One region of the Pseudoalteromonas sp. SWN29 genome, then DNA from elsewhere that is predicted to be linked to it. Evidence: predicted binding sites of a transcription regulator. Region 1 holds the regulator's gene; each other region holds the start of a gene.
What was found. Region 1 encodes LexA, which represses DNA repair genes until DNA is damaged. Its sites were predicted from a motif close to TACTGTATNNNNATACAGTA; they were not measured.
Positions count from the first base shown of each region.

Region 2: ruvC (crossover junction endodeoxyribonuclease RuvC) is a predicted target of LexA. The motif match lies at 1,980-1,999, and genes of this name have one in related genera.
Region 3: I6F53_RS18765 (SulA-like leucine-rich domain-containing protein) is a predicted target of LexA. The motif match lies at 1,672-1,691, and genes of this name have one in related genera.
Region 4: uvrD (DNA helicase II) is a predicted target of LexA. The motif match lies at 1,893-1,912, and genes of this name have one in related genera.

Region 1 covers NZ_JADYXE010000018.1:14,173-17,389, forward strand. The annotation lists gene I6F53_RS08705 (hypothetical protein) at 1-356, opposite strand, end outside; gene I6F53_RS08710 (hypothetical protein) at 670-1,050, shown strand; gene I6F53_RS08715 (PaaI family thioesterase) at 1,051-1,491, opposite strand; gene lexA (transcriptional repressor LexA) at 1,659-2,276, shown strand; gene coxB (cytochrome c oxidase subunit II) at 2,748-3,217, shown strand, end outside.
Region 2 covers NZ_JADYXE010000038.1:13,262-16,478, reverse strand. The annotation lists gene ruvB (Holliday junction branch migration DNA helicase RuvB) at 1-777, opposite strand, end outside; gene ruvA (Holliday junction branch migration protein RuvA) at 785-1,402, opposite strand; gene ruvC (crossover junction endodeoxyribonuclease RuvC) at 1,405-1,929, opposite strand; gene I6F53_RS14470 (ABC transporter permease) at 2,061-3,217, opposite strand, start outside.
Region 3 covers NZ_JADYXE010000070.1:1,904-5,120, forward strand. The annotation lists gene I6F53_RS18755 (diguanylate cyclase) at 1-633, shown strand, start outside; gene I6F53_RS18760 (YchJ family protein) at 697-1,176, opposite strand; gene I6F53_RS18765 (SulA-like leucine-rich domain-containing protein) at 1,206-1,649, opposite strand; gene I6F53_RS18770 (tetratricopeptide repeat protein) at 1,948-2,412, opposite strand; gene I6F53_RS18775 (NCS2 family permease) at 2,531-3,217, shown strand, end outside.
Region 4 covers NZ_JADYXE010000075.1:3,431-6,647, forward strand. The annotation lists gene uvrD (DNA helicase II) at 1-1,828, opposite strand, end outside; gene I6F53_RS19115 (hypothetical protein) at 2,132-2,356, shown strand; gene I6F53_RS19120 (YacL family protein) at 2,473-2,841, shown strand; gene dut (dUTP diphosphatase) at 2,894-3,217, shown strand, end outside.

The sequences.
Region 1 (3,217 bases):
TTAGCAGTAATTTGTACTTTTGTAGGTGGCTCAAAAGGCCTTCCTGTAAGGGCATTAAAGCTTTGCTGCTCGGTATTACTAATAACGGTAATAAGAGGTGTAGTTAAAAAACCTTCAAATAATATTTGTGTTGGGTTAGCGACTTGCGACGTAATATTATCAAGTGATGTTGGGTAGTCGGCTTGTGTAAATGATTTACTAAGTACTTTTGTTGCTAGATGTTTGCCGTGTACTTTATCAAGTGGAATTGCGCTCATAACTAAGCCACCTAGCAACCATGCTAAAATTTGTAGTGCTAATAAATAACCTAACCATTTATGTAACTTGCGCGCATGTTTAAATATTTTTTTATTCATGTTTTAGTCTTATTATTTTTAGAAGTTAGTTTATTACATTAATGGGATTAGTTACTGCGACATTTTGTCGCAGTTTAAACTATAGCTTACTGTAATCATTTAAAAATAAAAAAGATTACACTTAAATTCCTAACATGACTTATTTGTCTAATTGAGCTGGATGTTTGATATCCAGCTAGCTTTAAATGCTAAAAAATACTTAAAAGCTGCGAAATATCCATATAAAGTGGTTAATAGGGCATAGTTGATTTGGTATAACGGTAAAACTGCGTTAAAGTTTGCAATGAAATTATTAGAGGATAAATACGAAACGATGTCGGAAATTCAATTTTTAAATGTAGATCTTGAGCTTGAATCAAAGCAAGATATTAGTTTGCTAGTGGCAGATTTGAAGAAAGTCGCGACGATTTTACATTATGACAAAGACGAATACCGTCAATTAGCGCGTATTGAAGCTACAGGTGAAGTTAGCACGCCTGATAAAGCAATAAACCATATATGTGAACTTATTGAATCGTGTTCGCGTAACGCGCTAAAGCAATGGTTAGGTTGTTCACGTAGAACGTTTGATATTGGCTTTGAATCAGGCACATCTCCTAAGTGCTTTAACCAAGCCTTAGATGCAGATACATTATTACGTATATCTGCGATTGGTGCGGGTATGGAAATTACAATTTACCCAATCGAAAAGTAACTATCTTCGCTCTACGACTGCTGCGGTCATTTTTGATACGCAGCACAGCTCATTGCGGCTATTTGTAATTTTTATTTCCCATACTGAACTACGTTTGCCAATATGAAATGCTCTTGCCGTGGCAGTTAAAGTACCATTGCGAGATGCTTTTAAATGGCTTGCGCTAATTTCCTGCCCTACACAGTAAAATTTTGTGAAATCGACAACAAAGTTAGCAGCATAACTCGCTACTGTTTCGGCAAGTACAACATTAGCACCACCGTGAACCATTCCCATTGGGTTATGATGCTCAGGTATGGCAGGCATAGTTGCAACTAAGTAATCATCACCAATTTCTGTGATTTCTATCCCCATAGTTTTCATCAGCGTACCTTGACCATTAATACCTTCATCTAGCTGTTTGCAAAACTCTAAAGTAATAGGTTGATACCAAATACTCATAACGACTCCTTTGCCTTTTTAATCATTTTTAAACTTAGCTTTAGTTATATCCCTAAAATGTACACAAGTGAAATTACTTTGGCTATTTTAAGACATAATTTAAATTTGCGATTTTTATTTAACTGTATATACTCACAGTTAAATGTACTGTATGGAAAACCAGTTGTATGCGACCATTAACGAACCGCCAAGCTCAAATACTCGAACTAATTAAAGTTTTTATTAAAGACACTGGTATGCCTCCTACACGTGCTGAAATAGCGCAAACACTAGGTTTTAAAAGTGCCAATGCTGCAGAAGAACATTTAAAAGCACTTGCTAAAAAAGGCGCAATTAAAATGAAACCAGGTGCAAGCCGTGGTATTCAATTAATTGAAGAAGAAGAGCCTGAACAATTAGGTTTACCACTTATAGGGCGTGTTGCTGCTGGTTCACCTATTTTGGCGCAAGAGCACGTTGAAAGTCACTGTAAAATCGATCCATTAATGTTTAAACCCGCCGCCGATTTTTTACTACGCGTTAATGGTATGAGCATGAAGGATATTGGTATTATGGATGGCGATTTACTTGCTGTACATCGTACTCAAACCGCTGAAAACGGACAAGTTGTTGTTGCGCGCCTAGACGAAGACGTAACTGTAAAACGTCTTGAGAAAGCGGGTCGTAAAGTGTTACTTCATGCTGAAAACGACGATTTTGAATCTATTGAAGTAGACCTTGAGAATGAGTCTTTTAACATTGAAGGCCTAGCTGTTGGCGTAATAAGAAATGCCGATTGGATGTAGTTTTTAGATTGCTTTAAACAATCAATTTATTAATGCGCACTTTTTAGTGCGCATTTTTGTTTTAAAATTCGTACTAAAAATATAGCTTAAACAGCGAACTAATTATTTAAGCTGTAAACTTTTTTGAACTCATACTCCCCCCCTCCCTAAAGCGTTAAACCCCTTTGTTTTGCTCGTTTTTTGAACTTTTAGTTGTCTAGTTGATTGCTGGTTTTTTATTAATTACTTAATATCACCTGGTTGTTTTTTATACTAAAGCTTGCTTGTTGCTCATTTTTTAGCTAATTATTAGTGTGCTGAACTAACAATAACTCACAGCTTTTCAGTTTTGAGAACACACAATATACAAACTCTTTGTTGGGGCAGCGATACCAGTCAAAAAAACAAGATTGGTTAAATAATAAAAATAACGAATTGGCGTTTAAGCCGTATGCCTCTTCGCACTCGCAATAGCATCAAAGGAGCCGTCACATGGGTAAACTGACCTCTACCTTGTGGCTTGTATTGATTGTTTTTCCGCAGCATGTTTTGGCTAACAGCCAGTACAATATGCGCAAAGGCGTAACCGATATAAGCAATAATGTATATCAGCTGCACATGACCATATTTATAATATGTTGTGTGATTGGGGTGATAGTGTTCGCAATTATGTTTTGGGCACTGATTCATCACCGTAAATCTAAAGGGGCTGTACCTGCCCAATTTCACGAAAGCACTAAAGTAGAAATACTTTGGACAGCTATTCCATTCGTTATTTTAATTGCTATGGCAGTACCAGCCACTAAAACCCTAATTGCAATGGAAGATGCCAGCAAAGCTGATCTCACTATTAAAATTACAGGTTCGCAATGGAAATGGCACTATGAATATATGGGCGAAGACGTCGCATTTTATTCTATTTTATCCACCCCTCAAGACGAAATAGCGAATCTTGCAGATAA
Region 2 (3,217 bases), on a different contig from region 1:
GCTTTTATCTACGTCAATCATATCAAGGGCTTGCTTAGCTACCTCGGCGTTTACTGTGCCGTCAGACTTTACTTGTGTGTAATCACGTACGCGGCGCAATAAGCGGTTAGCTATACGCGGTGTGCCGCGCGAGCGTTGTGCAATTTCGGTTGCGCCGTCGTCGCACATTTCTAAACCAAGATAATGTGCAGAGCGCCCTACTATATGTGATAAATCCTCTACTGAATAAAACTCTAATCGCTGCACAATACCAAAACGGTCACGTAGTGGCGATGTAAGTGAGCCTGCTCGCGTGGTTGCACCTATGAGTGTAAATGCTGGTAAATCTAATTTAATAGAACGCGCAGCTGGGCCTTCACCAATCATTATATCAAGCTGGTAGTCTTCCATCGCTGGGTAGAGTATTTCTTCAACTTGCGGGCTTAGTCTGTGTATTTCATCAATAAACAGTACGTCGCCTTCTTCTAAATTAGTAAGTAGTGCGGCTAAATCGCCCGCTTTTTCAAGTACTGGGCCTGATGTTGTTTTAATGCTTACGTGTAATTCGTTGGCCACAATGTTTGCAAGCGTGGTTTTACCAAGCCCTGGAGGGCCAAATATTAATAAATGATCGAGCGCTTCACCACGGGTTCGAGCAGCTTCAATAAAAATTTCCATTTGCTGCTTAACATGAGGCTGGCCTCTGTAATCGGCTAAAAGTTTAGGCCTTATTGCACGATCTATAGAGTCTTCATTTGTTTTTTCAGTCGCATCAATTAAGCGATCCGCTTCAATCATGGGTTACTCACAACATTGATTTTAAAGATTCTCTAATAAGAACCTCAGTAGACATATCGGGTTTGCTTATCGATTTTACTGCTTTTTGAGCTTGTGGCAATTTATAACCTAATGCAAGCAGTGCCGATACGGCATCATCGGCTGCGTTATTAGCTATTGTCGCATCGCTCATTGGCTCTATTACTGCGCTGTCGCTAAATGGCGTAAATAAATCATTGCCCCAATCTTTTAATCTGTCTTTCATTTCGAGTACTAAACGCTCGGCTGTTTTTTTACCTACACCCGGTAATTTAACAAGCGATGTTGAGTCTTCGTTATTCACACAACTCACAAATTGCTTAGCCGACATACCCGACAAAATAGCTAAACCAAGTTTTGGTCCTACGCCATTTGCTTTTAATAGCTCTCTAAATAAGGCACGCTCAACTTTATTATTAAAACCAAATAATAACTGAGCATCTTCGCGCACTACAAAGTGAGTGTAAACAATCGCGTTTTCACCAATTTTTGGTAAATCGTAAAAACAGGTCATTGGCATTTGTACTTCGTAACCTACACCACTTACTTCGAGTAAGATTTCTGGTGGCTGTTTTTCGACTAAAATACCATTTAAGCGGCCTATCATAGTTATTTCCTTAAACGTCCTCTAACGGTTTTGCTTGCGCTACCCGCTAGTTTAATTAAATTTTGTTCTGAATGGGCATGGCAAATAGCAATAGCCAGTGCATCAGCTGCATCGGCTTGTGGTGTACCGGGTAGTTTTAAAATATTTTTTACCATGTGTTGCACTTGTGTTTTATCTGCGCCACCGTTTCCTACTACCGCTTGCTTAATTTGCCTTGCTGAATACTCAAATACGGGTAAGTCGGCCATTGCAGCGCCCACAATAGCTGCGCCTCTAGCTTGGCCTAGTTTTAAAGCAGAATCGGGGTTATGCGCCATAAATACTTTTTCAATGGCAAAGGTTTCTGGCGAAAACTGCTCAATAAGCTGTGTAATGCCTTGGTAAATCATTTTAAGCCTAACCGGAAAAGGATGATCGGCTAACTTAATACAGCCACTGCCTAAGTATGTAAATTTAGAACCTTGGTGGGCAACAACGCCATATCCGGTCAAACGTGAACCAGGATCGATCCCTAAAATAATGGCCAAACTTGCATTCTCATTATTGTTATTTTTAAATTACGCTAATAATGCCAGAGCACTGTATAAATTACCAGTACAAAGAAAACAAAAATGCCCACATGTTAGGTGGGCATTTAAAGGAGCATGTTAGTTTAAGCTTACCCTAGGGCACGCACTAATCCTTGAGTGTTTTGTTTAAGTGTTCGGGCAATCATTAAATAGCCTAAACCGGCTACAAATACGCCGCCCGCTACCGGCCCAATAATCCATATATGCGGGTGTAGCTTACCGGCTAAATCAAACATTTGTTGCTGCACAATTAAAAGCGCTATATCACTAAAAAATGCGGCAACTAAACCGGCTAAACCACCGAGTAATAAAAACTCATACAGGGTCGCGTTTTTAATTAATCGGCTTTTAGCACCAAGTGTTCTAAGTATTACAATTTCTTGCATACGTTCACCCAAGCTAGCTTGCACTTGCGATATAAGTACAAGCGCCCCACACAGCACAACAATAGCCAGTACAAACCCAATAGCGAGTGATACTTGCGAAATAGTTGTTTGTATTTGCTTAACAAAGTTGTCAATGTCAATGGCTGTAATAGTTGGGTAAGTGCGCAATAACTGGCTAAAGTCACGCTTTTGCTCTGGGTTTATGCGTACCGACGAAATATACGTTGCAGGAAAATCTGCAAGTACATCGGGGCTTAAAATAATAAAAAAGTTAGGTTTAAGCGTGGCCCAATTAACTTTACGAACACTGGTAATTTTAGCGTCGAACGACTGCGAACCAATTAAAAATGTAAGCGTATCGCCTATTTCAACATCTAAACGCTCGAGCATCGACTCCTCTACTGAGGCTTCGGCTGTTGCATTTTCACCAAACCACGCGCCTTGTGTTACTTCATTTTGGTCAGGCACATCTTTAAGCCATGTAAGGTTTAGCTCACGGCCAATACCTGCACGTGCTTCTTCGTCTTTTTTCTCGTTGTCTTGCAGCGATACAGAACGCGCAACCAACTCGCCGTTTACCGCATTTACGCGCCCACGAATAGTTGGATAAAACTCCGATACCTGAATATCTTTTTGTGCCAAATATTCATTAATTGGCCCAAGCTCATTTTGCGTTATATTAACTAAAAATGCATTAGGCGCATCGTTTGGTAGTTGCGATTGCCAATCAGATATCATATCGTTTTTAAGTACCACTAAAAACAGCAGTAATTTAATCGCTAACGAAAAACTAATTAACTGTACCGCGTTCACATTTGCACGTTTTTGAATAGACGCAATTGCAAGCGACCAACTATTAC
Region 3 (3,217 bases), on a different contig from region 1:
ACATCCTTTGAAAACGAAGAAAGTGAGTGCTGGGAAGCTGGAGCTGTTGATTTTATTAAAAAGCCAATTAATACAGAAACATTATTTAGGCGAGTTCGTGCACATATAACATTAAAATTACAGCACGACTTACTCAATCAAAAAGTATTTTTAGATGATTTAACTAAAGTGTTTAATCGGCGCTATTTTGATGCACACTTTAGTAAAATGGAGCGAAGTGCCTTACGAGAAAAAGTCGATTATGCGCTACTACTTATCGATATAGATTACTTTAAGCAATACAACGATATTTATGGTCATGTGCAAGGTGATACGGTATTAAACCTTGTTGCACAAACTATTACTAATAGTTTGCAAAGGCCAACAGATTTTGTAGCGCGTTATGGCGGCGAAGAGTTTGTAGTTGTTTTACCTCATACAAGCACTGAAGGTGCAATTTGTGTTGCCGATAAAATCAAAAAAAATATAATCGACTTAAAAATTCTTCATAAATATTCAGAGTACGGGTTTGTTACCATTAGTATTGGCGGCTCAACATTACAACCTTACGAAAGTAATAAAAATACGTTACAGATCGCAGACGAAAAAATGTATGAGTCTAAAATGCAAGGGCGTAACAAAGTGTGTTTTTAAGCTGAGCTAGCGAATAAAGCTCGTGATACTTAAAAACACTTTATAGGTAATCAAATAAAATTATTACACGCTATGACATTTTTTATATTTTTTATTACTACCGCACGGGCAATCATCATTTCTGCCCACTTTAATATCTTCAACTGGGTATATAGCACCATCTAAATAACGCCATTTGGAATCTTCTTTAATAAACTGCGATTTTTCGTGAAGTTCACAAAATAAGTTTTGATAAAAATATTGGGCTTTAAATTCTACATTGCCAGTATCTTCATCATGGCTTGAGCTAATTACATCAAGATTGATAAATCGACAACTGTTAGCAAAATCATTGATTTCTTTAACCGGGTTTTCAGCTTGTTTTTCTTTTGCGTAGGTCTGATAAACATATTTTGCATTTTTAATAACATAGGCACTAAATCGTGAGCGCATAAGTTGTTCTGGAGTGTCAGCTTGCTTAACAGATAAGTGAAGCGGCTCGCAGCAATTGGCATAATCGTGCCCACTGCTGCAAAAACATAATGTGGTATTGAGTGAGGTCATAATAATAATACAGAGTCTAAAACATTAGTTTAACAAGCTTGTTGGGCGAGTGGTATCTCTGTTGTTTGAGCATTTTTAGTAAAACAGTATAGTTTTGTATTCGTTTTACTCAAATCGAACGATAGATTAGTAAGTAATTGGTTATTAACTATATCGGTCCAGGTAATTACCGCTGCAAAATTTCCGTTATGTAATGCAGAGTTTAATACATACTCTAAATTTACTAGGTGTTTTTGCCTAATTACTAAGAGTTTACTTGTATCAATAGAGCATGAGTCAAGTAAAGCTTTACTCGGTACATGGTCTGGAGCAATTAATAACGTCCAAGCATTAGAACTATTGTACTGATGTAATACTTTTAAAAGCTCAAAGGTCGCTGAAATTTCATCTTCAATCTGAATCAAATTTACGCAATCGCTTTGCTCATCTTGTTGGTAACTTTTAACTGTTCTTACGGTAATAGTCTGTAACATAATTTCACTCACTGGGTTTTTATACAGTATTCATATACAGTAGTTTATACAGTGTTTTCGTGCAAGCCTTTTATGCTATTTATTTGTACAGTTATTCAGCTTTTGATCATTGTTTTTATTTTTTAAATTTATAATTCTTTATTAATCAGCTTGTTATAGGGTTGTTTTTGAGAAGGTATTCTAAAAATAAATTTTTGAGTAATGTCTTAATTTTCGGGTTTTATACTGTATAGAATTGTCTTTGTAACCATATACAGTACTTTCAAACACTGTATACAGTACTTTTTTCATAGTTAGCCTATGTGTTTTCACTCGTGCGAGGGATCATCTGAGAAAACTGGAGTTGATGGATTTGTTCGTACAAACTTGCTGCATAACATTGGGCATCTTTAAATCGCTTAGTTTCAATATGCTTACGTATATCTGTAACCGCTGCAGTGGCAGGGGCGTATCCCTGACTACTTGCCAAGCTTAACCAAGCTACAGCATGAAATACACTTTGTGGCACGCCTTCACCTTTCACAAAAAATAAACCTAAATAAAACTGTGCTCTTTGGTTTCCTGCCATTGCAGCAAGGCGCATCCATTTTGCTGCTAATGGGGGTTGATTATTTTTTAAATAATATAGGGCTTTATTTAAAGTACTTTGCTCATTTTTTTTATTATCAATAGGCACAGAAGTATTTTCAGGTTGAGTCACAAAACCTAAAATATTATCTAGTTGTTGCGCTAAGTCTTGCTCGCAAGGTGTTGTTTTAAGCATATTGGTTAATTTATTATTTTAATTACTTTAATAGTTTAGTATATAGCAAGGTAAAATGTCCTGTAAAAGATAATTTTTATGTTAAAATCCCGCCACTTTTTACTATCACAAGTTTATTATGTTTGAAGCCTTATTTAAACTGAGCGAAAATAATTCAACAGTTAAACGCGAGTGCGTTGCTGGCCTAACTACCTTTATAACTATGGTATACATTGTATTTGTAAACCCGGCTATGCTTGCTGAAACAGGGATGGATCAAGGGGCTGCATTTGCAGCAACATGTATAGCAGCTGCAATAGGCTGTTTCATAATGGGTTTGTGGGCTAATTATCCATTAGCATTAGCACCTGGTATGGGACTAAATGCTTTTTTTACTTATGGTGTCGTATTAGGAATGGGTTATACCTGGCAAGCCGCGTTAGGGGCTGTATTTATGTCGGGTTGTATATTTTTATTTTTAAGTTTATTTAAAGTCAGAGAGTGGATTATTAATGCCATACCTCTGGTGCTCAAGCGAGCTATCGCAACGGGTATAGGTGCTTTTTTAGCATTAATTGCGCTTAAAAATGCAGGCATTATTGTCTCAAGCCCAGCAACATTAGTGCAGTTGGGCGACATTACTTCTCCAGGGCCGTTATTGGCTATATTAAGCTTCTTTGTAATAGCTGCGCTTTTATACCGCGATTTTAAAAGTGGCGTACTTATTAGTATTTTATTAGTGACTGGTATTGCCCTAAGTTTTGGGCTTGTTGAATATCACGGTGTTATGGCTATGCCACCATCAATAATGCCTACTTTTATGCAG
Region 4 (3,217 bases), on a different contig from region 1:
TGTATAACTTATCCATTGCTCGTGTCATGCCTACATAACAAAGGCGGCGCTCTTCTTCTAAACGGCCAGACTCTTCGTTACTTTGCTGAGAAGGGAACATGCCTTCTTCTACGCCTACCATAAACACTAACGGAAACTCTAAGCCTTTAGCTGAGTGAAGCGTCATCATTTGTACGGCGTCTTCGTGCTCTTCTGCTTGCCCTTCACCTGACTCAAGTGAGGTATGTGCTAAAAAACCTTGTAAAGGCGAGCTGTATTCTTCGTCTTCAGGAAGTTCGTACTGGTCACATGCGCTAATTAGCTCTTCTAAGTTTTCTACGCGAGCACGGCCTTTTTCGCCTTTTTCAGCTTGGTACATTGCCATCAAGCCTGAGGTTTGAATTGTGTACTTGGCTTGCTCATGTAAAGTTAGATCGCTAATTTTATCTTCTATTTGTTCAACGAGCTCTACAAACTTACTTACTGCGCCAGAGGCACGGCCAGATAAATGCTGTTGTTCTACAATTGCTTTTGCGGCATACCAAAGCGGTAACGATTCTGCTCGTGCACAGTCGCGTATATGGCTCAATGTTTTGTCGCCAATACCGCGTGCTGGCGTATTAATTACACGCTCAAATGCGGCATCGTCTTGACGATTACCGACTAGGCGTAAGTACGACAACGCATCTTTAATTTCTTGTCGTTCGAAGAATCGCATACCACCATAAATACGGTATTTTAAGCCTTCTTGCAGCATGGCTTCCTCGAGTACACGAGATTGCGCGTTACTACGGTATAAAATTGCTGCATCTTGCAGCGCATTACCTGCATTTAACCAGCTTCGTAATTTGCTACTTACAAAGCGGGCTTCGTCTAACTCATTAAATGCTGCATAAATAGAGATTGGCTCGCCATCGTTACCGTCGGTCCACAAGCTTTTACCCATACGTTCTGAGTTATTTTGAATTAATGCGTTAGACGCTTTCAAAATAGTTGCAGTTGAACGGTAGTTTTGCTCCAGACGAATGGTTTCTGCGCTGAAGTCAGTTAAAAAACGTTTAATGTTTTCGATTTTAGCACCACGCCAACCGTAAATGCTTTGGTCATCGTCGCCTACAATCATAATGCTATTTGTATCGCCAGCAAGTAATTTTAACCACGCATATTGAATGGTATTTGTATCTTGAAACTCATCTACTAGCATATGGGCAAAGCGTTGCTGATAATGGCGTAGTAACGTAGGGTTATTTTTTAATACTTCGTAGCTACGTAGTAATATTTCAGCAAAGTCTACTAAGCCTGCGCGATCGCAGGCCTCTTGATAGGCGGCGTAAACACGCAGCATCATTTGCTCATTAATATCGTATGCTTGAATATCTTTAGGGCGAAGTGCTTCATCTTTTTTGGCGCTTATGTACCAGCCAAATTGTTTAGCAGGCCATTTTTTATCATCAATATTCATCGATTTTAATAAGCGCTTGATCATCCGAAGCTGATCGTCAGAGTCTAAAATTTGAAAGGCTTCTGGTAAGTTAGCTTCACGGTGATGAGCACGTAAAATACGATGCGATAAACCATGGAACGTACCAATCCACATACCACCTACAGGGGCTTTTAGTGTTTCTTCAACGCGGCTACGCATTTCTTTAGCTGCTTTATTAGTAAAGGTAACTGCAAAAATACTGTAAGCAGAGGCTTGCTCAACTTGCATAAGCCACGCAATACGATGAACTAACACTCGTGTTTTACCAGACCCAGCACCTGCTAATACCAGCATGTTTTGTAGTGGGGCTGCAACGGCATCGCGTTGTTTGTCATTTAAGCCATCGAGTAATTGTGAAACGTCCATCGTTACGCCTTTTTAATCAATATTGTGGGCAGTATAACAGGTGTTTTTGTTAGGCTAAATAAAATACTGTTTTTATAAACAGCTATTTATAAAATAGTGTTCAAAACGAGTGACTTGCTACTTATTTAAACAAGCGGAAAAGTGCAAACGCATAACAGAAATTGCTAATTTGACCTAAATTTAGCAAAATTTACTAACTCCTTAAATCTAGACTAATTTAACTATTTGATTTGTAAGCTTTAATAAATTGGCATAAAGTGTGTAAGTAAATAATTATAAAATTAAATAAATACAGAGGTTAGTATGGCAGATCAAGGTTCTGGCGGTAACGTAATTGCAGCAATATGTAATATATTTTTTCCTGGTTTAGGTCAGTTAGTACAGGGGCGTATTTTAGCCGCTATATTTTTTGCACTCGCTATTATAATAAGTTACGCACTAGTTTATGTGCTTGTAGGCTTTGTACTTGTGCCTATTATTTACTTATGGTCGATTATTGATGCTGCGCGTTATAGATCGCGAAGTTAACGGCTTTAAAGTTTATTAAAATAGCGCCCTTGTGGCGCTATTTTGCTTTATATGTCCTGTGGTTTACGGGCGTTTACGTATATAATTACGCAATGAAAGATTTACAGGCAAACCCTATGGAATATCAATTTATTCGCGATCCTATTAGCGGGTTACGTATTAAAATAAGTAGCGAACATGCCATTATTGGTCGCTGGCTAAACGAAGAAATAGGCAAAGAAAAAGTAGCCATGGTGCAAGCGCTTATTACATCGGTGAGTTCAAGCTATGAGCCGCTAACGCTAAAGGGTCAAGAAATAGATTTAATCCTAACGAAAGACGAAGCATTATTTGAAGCCCATGCACTTCATCAAGATAGTGAAGACCTAATCGCGTATCAAGATGACGATTTAGCACTTGAAGAAAATGGTTTAAGCAGTGGTTGTGGTTTTGAAGATTTTATTGATTTAATTGATTCTTGGCATGAGTTTACGACTGGTCGTTAAGTTATATTATCTATATTATTTTTATAAATTTATTTAGAGTAGAAAATTTAAAATGAAAAAAGTTGAATTAAAAATTGTAAATCCTAAAGTCGGTACTGAAATTCCTATGCCAGAGTATGCTACAGATGGCTCTGCTGCTATAGATCTTAGAGCTTGTATTGATGATATTTTACAAGTTTTACCGGGTGAGACAAAATTAATACCTACTGGTATTGCTTTAAATATGCAGGATACAGGAATGGCTGCTACTATTTTACCTCGATCAGGTTTAGGTCATAAACATGGGATTGTGCTGGGTAATTTAGTCGGATTAATTGATTCAGATTACCAAGGTGAGTTATTCATCTCAGTATGGAATAGGGGTAATGATGAATTC